DNA from 2 places in the Mesorhizobium sp. M2E.F.Ca.ET.209.01.1.1 genome. Region 1 is predicted to be linked to the other one. Evidence: riboswitches for the same ligand, from Rfam matches in the RefSeq annotation. Region 1 holds a riboswitch; the other holds the start of a gene.

What was found. A riboswitch is a leader RNA that binds a small molecule or an ion and turns the genes downstream of it on or off. The one in region 1 is predicted to bind S-adenosylmethionine.
Region 2: it holds a riboswitch for S-adenosylmethionine, as region 1 does, so the genes downstream of both, EN852_RS14835 (O-succinylhomoserine sulfhydrylase) here and EN852_RS21915 (homoserine O-acetyltransferase) in region 1, are expected to answer to the same signal.

The regions. Positions count from the first base shown of each region.
Region 1 is NZ_SADP02000012.1:126,428-131,927, forward strand. It holds gene EN852_RS21900 (DUF1194 domain-containing protein) at 1-426, shown strand, start outside; gene EN852_RS21905 (glycosyltransferase family A protein) at 560-1,489, opposite strand; gene metW (methionine biosynthesis protein MetW) at 1,755-2,372, opposite strand; gene EN852_RS21915 (homoserine O-acetyltransferase) at 2,369-3,538, opposite strand; SAM riboswitch at 3,634-3,711, opposite strand; gene EN852_RS21920 (hypothetical protein) at 3,865-4,119, shown strand; gene EN852_RS21925 (hypothetical protein) at 4,116-4,547, shown strand; gene hisC (histidinol-phosphate transaminase) at 4,740-5,500, shown strand, end outside.
Region 2 is NZ_SADP02000007.1:11,036-16,535, reverse strand. It holds gene araD1 (AraD1 family protein) at 1-956, shown strand, start outside; gene EN852_RS14845 (hypothetical protein) at 981-1,433, shown strand; gene EN852_RS14840 (2'-deoxycytidine 5'-triphosphate deaminase) at 1,449-2,543, opposite strand; SAM riboswitch at 2,660-2,737, shown strand; gene EN852_RS14835 (O-succinylhomoserine sulfhydrylase) at 2,794-3,984, shown strand; gene EN852_RS14830 (ceramide glucosyltransferase) at 4,020-5,165, opposite strand; gene apaG (Co2+/Mg2+ efflux protein ApaG) at 5,490-5,500, shown strand, end outside.

The DNA of each region.
Region 1 (5,500 bases):
GCCCTCGGCTTCGGCGCCGGGCTCCTGGAGAGAACCGGCTTTTCGGCGCCGCGCCGCGTCATCGACATATCGGGCGACGGACCCAACAATATCGGGCTGCCCGTCGCCGAGATCCGCGATGCCACCATCGCCAAGGGTATCGTCATCAACGGCCTGCCCATACTCATCAGGCCGTCGCCGAGCGTCAGCCGCCTCGACCGCTATTACGCCGACTGCGTGACCGGAGGTGCCGGTTCCTTCGTGCTGCCAATCTACGCGGCGTCCGAATTCTCGACAGCCATCCGCCGTAAACTCATCCAGGAGGTGAGCGGCCTCACCGACGCCAGGCCTATGCACATCGCCGATACGGCACCCGTCGATTGTCTGCTGGGCGAGCGCCTTCGGCGGCGGTTCTCAGATCCCTATTTTCCGGAACTCGACAGATAGTGCGTTTCACCGTTTCACGGAAACGGTTAAACGCACTATCTCCTTGTTTTTACGCAATTCCGGACGGAAGGTTACGGCGAAGGGCCGAACTTAACCGCTCACACTTTTCCTGGAATTGCTCTAGCAGTCCGTCTCAAGCCGCGCGGGCGCCGTATTTGGCGCGGAACTCGTCATAGCAGTCGCGGCGCCAGCGCCGGCCGACGACATAACCACGCAGCAGTTGCGGCAGCGAATAGCCGAGCGCCTTGGACGAGCGGTTGGCGAGATAGCCGGAAAATGCTTGGTGCAGCCGGCCCCTCAAGATATCGGCGATGATCTGGCGCGCGATCATGTAAGGCGGAACATCGGGATAGCGGTCGGCGATATAGGGGTGCTTGTCGATCAGATTGGCATAGGCCTCGACATAGCCGTCGCGGCGGCCGGAGATCGAATTCTCCGAATTGTACTTCTTCCAGTCGATGTCCTCGGACAGCAGAGCACCGCCGCGCCGGGCAAAGCGCAGCAGCAATTCGCGGTCCTGCATGCGCGTGATGTCGCTATCGTAGCCGCCGATCGCGAGCAGCGATTCGTGCCTGGCGGTAATCGCCGAGCCGGCAATGAAGATGGTCTGCGAGACCAGGGCGCGCTGCAGCTTGCTCTTGTCGAGAAAGGCGCCGCGATTGATGCATTTGGTGCTGCGGCTCCCCTTCAGCGACAGGAACGAACTGATCAGCACCTCCAGCGAAGGATTCTCGTCGAAGTGCGCCAGCGTCCGCTCCAGCCGGTCCGGCAGATAGACATCGTCCGAATCGAGGAAAGTCACCACCGGCGCCCGGGCGCGCTCAATACCCGCATTGCGCGCGGCATTGGCGCCGCGCCATTTGGCGCCGACATAGATGAGCCTGGGGTCGCGGATTTCAGCAAGCGCGGCGGCTGTTCCGTCCGTCGAGCCATCGTCGACCACAATGTGCTCGAAGCGGGTAAGCGTCTGCGCCAGAACGCTTTCCACCGCGCGCACGACCTGGCTGCGCCGATTGTGCGTCGGCGTGATCACTGTAATCAGCGGAACGTCTTCGCTCGACATCGGGCCGCCACTGCCGGTCGGTTCTGATGTTTGTCGGATGGGTCTGACGACTATGTTCTTGTCCCACCTCTGAATTGTGGCCGACGCTACAAAAAAGCCATCTTTCTGTCACGTCGCGCTCACCACGGAATGCCGATATTGGCGGCTTTTCCGCAGCATTGCGGCTTGATGGCAACACAATTGGCTTTCCGGTTTGGGCAGACAGGTCCGCTCGCCCGGGCCAAAGGGCGAGAGCCGTGCGCTGGTCGAGTACCTCCGTAGGAGGTCAGGCCCTCTTCAACAAAAACACCGCCTGCTGGCCGAAGAAATTCCAGAACCACCAGGGCATCGACAGGCCGATCTTCTGGCCGTTGGCGTCGAGCGCGGTCGCCTTCTCGACCGTCGCGCCGAGCTCCTCGCACAGGTTGACGAAATCGCGGATGGTGCAGAAGTGGATGTTGGGCGTGTCGTACCAGGAGTAGGGCAGGTCCTTGGTGACCGGCATCCTGCCCTTGATCAACAGCGAGAAGCGCACGCGCCAGTGGCCGAAATTGGGGAAGGAGACGATGGCGCGGTTGCCGATCCTGAGCAGTTCATCGAGCACCACCTTCGGGTTGCGCGTCGCCTGCAGCGTCTGCGACAGCACGACGAAGTCGAAGCCCTTGTCGGCGTAGAATTTCAGATCCGTGTCGGCGTCGCCCTGGATGACCGATAGCCCGCGCGCCACGCATTCGTTGACGCCGCGCTGCGACAGTTCCAGCCCGCGGCCGTCGACCTGCTTGGTCTCCTGCAGCAGTTCCAGAAGCACACCGTCACCCGAACCGACATCGAGCACGCGCGACTTGGCTGGGATGAGGTCGGTGACGACTTCGAGGTCGACACGCTGGGCGCGGTTGACGCTCATAGGCTGAGCCCCCTTGCGCGTGCTGCCGAACCGATGAAGCCGTTGATAGCCGCGAACAGCTCCGGCTCGTCGAGCAGGAAGGCGTCGTGGCCGCGATCTGTCTCGATCTCGACGAAGGAGACGGAAGCGCCCGCTGCGTTCAAGGCGTGCACGATCGAGCGGCTCTCCTCGGTCGGGAACAGCCAGTCGCTGGTGAAGGAGACCAGGCAAAAGCGCGTCCTTGTGCCGGCGAAGGCGTCGGCGAGGCGTCCGCCGTGATCGGCGGCAAGGTCGAAATAGTCCATCGCGCGGGTCAGATAGAGATAGGAATTGGCGTCGAAGCGGTCGACGAAGGTCATGCCCTGGTGGCGCAGATAGCTCTCGATCTGGAAATCGGCGTCGAAGCCGAAGGTGAGCGCCTCGCGGTCCTGCAGATTGCGGCCGAACTTGCGGTGGAGCGCCGCTTCCGAAAGATAGGTGATGTGGGCGGCCATGCGCGCGACGGCGAGCCCCTTTTCCGGGCGCTTGCCAAACTCGATATATTTGCCGCCATGCCAGTCCGGGTCGGCCATGACCGCTTGCCGTCCGACCTCGTGGAAGGCGATGTTCTGTGAGGAATGGCGGGCGCCGGTGGCGATCGGCAGGGCCGAGAAGACCCGCTCCGGATAGCTCGCCGCCCATTCCAGCACCTGCATGCCGCCCATCGAGCCGCCAAGCACGCAAAACAGCTTTTCGATGCCGAAATGGTCCACAAGCATCGCCTGCGCGCGCACCATGTCGCGTATGGTGATGATCGGCAGGTCGAGGCCGTAGGGCTTGCCGGTCGCAGGATTGGTCGAGGCAGGTCCGGTCGAGCCGAGGCAGCCGCCGATGACGTTTGCGCAGATGACGAAGAAGCGGTTGGTGTCGATGATCTTGCCGGGGCCGATCAGCACCTCCCACCAGCCCGGCTTGCCGGTCACCGGATTGGTGTTGGCGACGTGCTGGTCGCCGGTCAGCGCATGGCAGACGAGGATGGCGTTGGAGCGCGCGTCGTTCAGCGTGCCATAGGTCTGGTAGGCGATCTGGAAAGGCGAAAGCAAGGTGCCGGCATCGAGCTTCAGCGGCATGTCGGAGCCGAATTGCAGCACCGGGCTCGACGGATGGTCGGCCTCGTCGTTGGTTCTTGCAGCGCGCTGAGCGGCCATGTCCGTCCCCATCCTGTCCCGCATCTGACCCGTCGCGATGCGGTGTCCGGCCAGCGGCGGACAACAAAAAACCGGCTTGCCGTCGCAAAGCCGGTTACAGGTTGCAAACGGCCCTTTAGCGAGTTGTTTAACGTGGCTGCAAGCCGACCGGCCAAATCACCACGAAGTTCATAGCTCTTCTACGTCTGCGTTATGCGAACGTCAACGGCGGCGTTCCGGTGAGCCTATCTTGCGTAATTTACGTAGGTTACGCATATTGCGTGACAGATGCCGGTTCGATCTGTTTCACCCACTTCACCGGTTCTTTTTATCGGATGGAGGCAGATATGCCACGCAACACCGCGGTTCCGGCGAGTGACTTCGCCCGAAATTTTGCGAAATATCAGGACGAAGCCATCGCCAAGAAGGTCATCAACGTGACCAGTCATGGCCGGATTGTCGGAGCGTATCTCTCTGCCGCCGAGTTCGCGCACTACGAATTGCTGAAGCGCCGGGAGCGCGAAATCCTGATCGTGGGCGACCTCGATGAGGATACGATCGCCTCCATCGAAGCTGCCGAATATGGCGTGGAACCGAAGTGACGCTGCCGGTTCCAAAGCCAGGTCTTGTCATTCGCTATAGTTTTCTTTGGAGTACCGAACATGACCGTGGCGGTATCGAAGGTACGAAGGATCGCCCCTGCGCGATCGTTGTCGCTACGCCACGCGATACGGATGGTCACATCCACACCATAGTCGCACCGATTACCCATAGCCCGCCACCGGACAATTCCGCGTCGATCGAGATTCCGCCGGCAGTATGCCGGGCCCTTGACCTCGATGGCGGCCGGCATTGGCTGCGCCTTGATGAATTGAACCGGTTCCTTTGGCCCGGCTTCGATGTTCGGCCGCGTTCCGACGGCAGTTACGCTTATGGAATGCTGCCGCCGGCTTTGTTCGAGCAACTGCGCCGAGGGATTTTGCAGCTTCAGCAGACGCGCAAGACCCGGGTTGTCAATCGCGACGATTAACGCCGTGCCCGGCTGAAGCGCGGCGCCGAAACAGATCCGGGCCACGCGCTTCAAGCCCTTGTTTTAATGCGTGTCGTTGTCCCAGGAACCGCCGCACACTTCTCGGCGATATGCAGTAGACCTCTCGACATTGCCGGTCACGGCTTGTATTTCCGCTGCGGCCTTTAAAGGCCCTCTCGATGGATTTGTGACATGAAGCAGGATCAGCCCCGTCCGACGCCCCGCGCGGGGATCATGGACATCGAGGCCTATGTGCCGGGAAAAAGCACCGCCCCGGCCGGCGTGACGAAAGTCTACAAGCTGTCGTCGAACGAAAACCCGCTCGGGCCCTCGCCGAAGGCGATCGAGGCCGCGCGCGAGGTGGCGGCGAAGCTCGACGTCTATCCCGACGGCACGGCGCGGCGGCTGCGCGAGGCGATCGCCGAGGTGCATGGGCTGAACCCGGCGAACATCATCTGCTCCAACGGCTCGGACGAGATCCTGGGGCTCTTGGCGCAGACCTACCTCGCGCCGGGCGACGAGGCAGTATTCACCGAACACGCTTTCATGGTCTACAAGATCTACATCCAGGCGGCGGGCGCCAAGCCAGTCGCGGTGAAGGAAACCGACGAGCGCGCCGATGTCGATGCGATCCTCGCCGCGGTCACGCCTGCGACGCGGATCGTGTTCCTCGCCAATCCGAACAATCCGACCGGCACCTACGTGCCGTTTCAGGAGGTGCGCCGGCTGCACGCGGCATTGCCCAAGAACGTGCTCCTGGTGCTCGACGCGGCCTATGCCGAATATGTCCGGCGCAACGACTACGAAGCCGGCATCGAGCTTGCCGGCAGCTCGGAGAACGTGGTGATGACGCGCACCTTCTCCAAGCTCGGCCTTGGCGGCGCGCGCATCGGCTGGATGTACGGGCCGGCGCATATCGTCGATGCGATCAACCGCATCCGCGGCCCCTTCAA
Region 2 (5,500 bases), on a different contig from region 1:
GCGTCGTCGCCCGCAATGGCGGCGGCAAGACCAGGGTCATCAATGGCGCGCGCAGCGTCTATTCGCTGGCGATGGAGGCCGCGCGCACCGGCATCGGCCTCGAAGCGCTGATCGAGCGCAAGGGCTATGGCGAGACGGTCGATCTCGATGCCGTCTACAAGAGGGGCCGGCTGGTTTCGCCGATCAACCATCCGGATCCGGCGCATCTGCATCTCACCGGCACCGGGCTGACGCATCTCGGCTCCGCGGCGACGCGCGATTCCATGCACAAGAAGCTCAGCGAGGGCGGGGAGGAGGAACTCACCGATTCCATGAAGATGTTCCGCATGGGTCTGGAAGGCGGCAAGCCGGCCAAGGGCCAGGTCGGCGTGCAGCCGGAATGGTTCTACAAGGGCAACGGCACGATGGCGGTTGCGCCGGGCGCGCCGCTGATGTCGCCGGCCTTCGCGCAGGACGGCGGCGAGGAGCCCGAGATCGCCGGTATCTATGTGATCGGCGACGACGGCGCGCCGTTCCGCGTCGGCTTCACGCTGTCGAACGAGTTCTCCGACCACGTCACCGAGCGGGTGAACTATCTGTTCCTCGCCCACTCCAAGCTGCGCAACGCCTCGTTCGGCCCCGAGATCCTGATCGGCGACCTGCCGGCCGACGTCCGCGGCGCATCGCGCATCTGGCGCGACGGCAAGCTGCTGTGGGAAAAGCCGTTCCTGTCGGGCGAAGCGAACATGTCGCACACCATCGCCAATCTCGAGCACCACCACTTCAAATATTCCGCTTTCCGCCAGCCGGGCGACGTGCATGTGCACATGTTCGGCACCGCGACGCTCTCCTTCGCCGACGGCATCAGGACCGAGGCCGGCGATACGTTCGAGATCGAGGCGCCGGATTTCGGCCTGCCGCTGCGCAATCCGCTGGAGATCGAAAAGCCGGTGAAGGTGGCGGTGAAGGCGCTGTAGGATAGGACCGAGATTGGGGGAGAAATGAAACGCATCCGGCCGAGCTTGGCGTTCACAGGCTTGGTACTGGCGCTCGCCTGCTCCTCCTTGACCGCTTACGCCGCCGGAAAATGCAGTCCAATAACCTATCGTGAAGCCCGGTCGGCAATGTCGAGCCGTCTTCTGGCCACCGGATACTCAAGGACGCAGGCGGACTTTCTCGTGCGCAATGCGGATCGCATGACATCCGCGCTGCCCGCAACTGCGCTGAACGACAGCGGACAGGCTTGCGGCATCGACTCCGCGAGGGCCCATGTCCTTGGATGCCTCGACAGGCAACTGTTCCCATTGGGCGCGGGCTCAAGCTCTCCGCTTGATGAAACGAAGCAGACCAAGGGATTTTGGGGCAGGAAGCGTCTGACCGTTCGAGAGCTACTCTTTATCGGCCATTTCCATGCCTGCCTCGGCGCGGCGGAAGAATATCTCTTTCGCCACTGACAGGGCCAGCGAGGATCACCGCGCCGCGCGAAAATGCTTGGAAAGCTTCAAGCCCTGCGCCTGGTAGTTCGAGCCGAGATCGGTGCCGTAGAGCGCCTGCGGACGCTTCAGCATGTGCTCGTAGACGAGACGGCCGACGATCTGGCCGTGGTCGAGGATGAAAGGCACTTCGTGGCTGCGCACTTCGAGCACCGCGCGGCTGCCGCTGCCGCCGGCGGCGGAGTGGCCGAAGCCCGGATCGAAGAAGCCGGCATAGTGGACGCGGAACTCGCCGACCAGCGGATCGAAGGGTGTCATCTCGGCGGCGTAGAGCGGCGGCACGTGCACGGCCTCGCGGCTGACCAGGATGTAGAATTCGTCAGGGTCGAGCACGATCTCGCCGGCGCCGCTCTTATAGATCGGCTCCCAGAAATCGACCACATCCTGCGCGGCGCGCTTGTCGACGTCGACCAGGCCGGTGTGGTGCTTGCCGCGATAACCGACAAGCCCGTCCTTGTCGCCGTCGAGGTCGATGGAGAGCGCAATGCCGCCGCCGGAAATGTTGGGCGGCTCGGTGGCGACCAGCATCTCGGCACGGTGGAGGTCACGCAGCTCGCTTTCCGAAAGCACGGCATTGCCGATGCGGAAACGGATCTGCGACAGCCGCGAGCCGGCGCGGACGACAATCGGGAAGGTGCGCGGGCTGACTTCGAGATAGAGCGGCCCGTGATAACCGGCGGCGATCTTGTCGAACTCGTGGCCACGATCGGTCATGACCCGCGTGAAGATATCGAGGCGGCCGGTCGAGCTCTTCGGATTGGCCGACGCCGAAACCTCAGCCGGCAATGCCAGGCTTTCCAGCAAAGGCACGATGTAGACGCAGCCGGTTTCCAGCACCGCGCCCCCGGTGAGGTCTATCTCGTGCAGCTTCAGCCGTTCGAGCTTGTCGGCGACCAGATGATCGGGACCCGGCAGGAAGGAGGCGCGCACGCGATAGGCCTTGTCGCCGAGCCTCAGATCGAGGCTGGCCGGCTGGATCTGGTTGGCGTCCAGCGCGCGCGGCGACTTAAGCGCGTTTGCCTTAAACAGCGCCGCGATGTCCTGATCCGGAAGAATGCCTGTCTGCCGCAAAGGCTGGCTCCGTTCACGAGGCCGGGCGAGGACCTTAGCAGGCACTTGCCGCCCGGCTGGTACAAACCTCTTAATGAAGCCGGCAATTGACGCAAGCGCGGCGCTCATTTAAAGGGTCGTTATCCCGTGGTGATTTGGCCGGTCGGCTTGCAGCCACGTTAAACAAGTCGCTAAAGGACCGTCGAGCCGCAAGGCTATATGGACCGGTTGCGACTTCGCGGCCGGTTTTTTTGTGTCTGGAAGCAGGGCTATGAGCACCAAGAAGCGCAACTGGAAACCTCAGACGGCACTCGTGCATGGCGGAACATTGCGTTCCCAGTTCGGCGAGACGGCGGAGGCGATGTATCTCACGCAGGGCTATGTCTACGAGACGGCGCAGGCGGCGGAAGCCCGCTTCAAGGGCGAGGAGCCGGGCTTCATTTATTCGCGCTACGCCAACCCGACCGTCGATATGTTCGAAAAGCGCATGTGCGCGCTGGAAGGGGCCGAGGACGCCCGCGCCACGGCCTCCGGCATGGCCGCCGTTTCCGCCGCACTGCTCTGCAGCGTCAAGGCAGGAGACCACATCGTTGCGGCGCGTGCCCTGTTCGGCTCCTGTCGGTGGGTGGTGGAGACGCTGGCGCCGCGCTACGGCATCCAGTCGACGCTGATTGACGGCACCGACGTCGCCAACTGGGAAAAGGCTGTTCGCCCGAACACCAAGCTGTTCTTCCTGGAAAGCCCGACCAACCCGACGCTGGAGGTGGTCGACATCGCCGCGGTCGCCAAGCTTGCCAATTCGATCGGCGCGCGCGTGGTCGTCGACAACGTCTTTGCCACGCCGCTGCAGCAGAAGCCGCTGCAGCTCGGCGCCCATATCGTGGTCTATTCGGCGACCAAGCATATAGACGGCCAGGGCCGCTGCCTCGGCGGCGTCATCCTGTCGGACAAGAAATGGATCGACGAGAACCTGCACGACTATTTCCGCCATACCGGCCCCAGCCTGTCGCCGTTCAATGCCTGGACGCTGCTCAAAGGCCTGGAGACACTGCCGCTGCGCGTGCGCCAGCAGACGGAGAGCGCCGGCAAGATCGCCGATTTCCTGGCCGGACGGCCGGAGATCGCCCGTCTCATCTATCCGGGCCGCGCCGACCATCCGCAGGCGGATATTGTGAAGAAGCAGATGTCGGGCGGCTCGACGCTGATCTGCCTCGACGTCAAGGGCGGCAAGCAGGCGGCCTTCGCCTTCCAGAACGCGCTCGACATCGTACTGATCTCCAACAATCTCGGCGACGCCAAGAGCCTGATCACCCATCCGGCGACGACGACGCACAAGAACCTGAGCGACGAGGCGCGGGCGGAACTCGGGATCGGGCCCGGCACGCTCAGGCTCTCCGTCGGCCTGGAGGACACCGACGATCTGCTGGAGGACATCGAGCAGGCACTGAAGGCGGCCAAGTAGTCCTGTAGATACCGCCGAAGATCGACCGAGACCTTTCAGGCGATCTCCTCGAGCTCCGTCAGCGCGCGGGTTCGGATGGTCATGGCGTTGCCCCGCCATTCGACAGCGCCGCCGAACCAGGCGCGCGCCCAGATGGCGGGCAGCATGACGTCGCGCACGATCATCGCGGTGACGCTGCGCGGCGACAGGCACCAGCCCTTGGCCAAGGCGAGCAGGCATTCCGGCAGGTAGGCGATCGCCGGCACGCACAAGGCCGTGGTGGGAAGGCTGACGCCGGCGCCTGCCGCGGCAATCAGCGCCAGCAGCAGCGGCACCGCGGCGCCCGTCAGGATCTCCGGCGCGAAGAACAGCGGGAACGTGACCCGGCGCAGCCGCGCCCAGCGCGCCTGGCGCGACCAGATCTCGGCGAACCGGCGCTGGCCGAGCGGCTGCTCGAAAGGCGAGGCGACAAGATTGACGCGCAGGCCCAGGCCGTTGACCAGCTTGGTGGCGGCGGCGTCCTCGGCGATCTCGGCGGCCAAGGCCTGGATGCCGCCATTGGCGTCCAGCATCGGCTTGTTCCACAGCATGCTCTTGCCCTGGGCGAAGCCGAGGCCGAGCGCCTCGCCGGCATATTGCCACCGCGCCTGCAGCGTGTTGAGGAAGGCACATTCGACTTCGGCCCAAAAACCGTCAGGACGCGAGCCGATCGGCGTCGAGCAGACGAGGCCGGTGTCCGGCCGCCATGCCGCCATCAGGTGCTGGACATAATCCCTCGGCATCAGAACGTTGGAGTCGGCGAGGATCACCCAATCGTGCCGTGCCGCCTGCCAGCCCTTGACGCAGTTGTTGAGCTTGGGATTGGCGCTGACGCGGTCGTCACCGATCAGCAGCCGCGCCGAAACCTCCGGGTGGCGCGCGACCGCCGCCTCGATGAGCCTGACCACCGGGTCCTCGGCATGCGCGACGCAGAAGATCAGCTCGTAGCGCGGCCAGTCGAGCGAGAAGGAGCGCTGCAAGGTCTCTTCGGTGAACGGCTCGACACCGCGCGAAGGCACGATGATCGATACCGGCGCCCGTGTGCCGGAGGGCGGCGCAATGACATGCCGCCGCCTCAGCCGCGACGAGGCGAGCAGGATGCTGGCGAGATTGGAGAGAAGAAGGGCTGACGAAGCCAGGCCGGCTGCGATAGTCAGTTCCATCGAGATCTGGTCACTCCCGATCGAGAGTTTCACCGTTTCACAGAAACGGCGAACCACTCTATCTCTTTGTTTTCACGCAATTCCGGACGGAAAACCGCTCACACTTTTCCTGGAATTGCTCCTGGCCTAACGCGGCCGTTTCATCAGTCGACAGAGCGCCCGAGTCGCCCGGCACGGTTTGTGCACACCAACATTGTCATGTGTCACTTAAATGACATTGTTTTTCGGCACGTGCGCTACAACGCTGGCAGGCGGACTTCCGCTTTCGCGTAATAACCGCGACGTGTGACAAATGTTTCCCTGCAGCGGCAACCGGAGTAGCCCATGTATCGCGC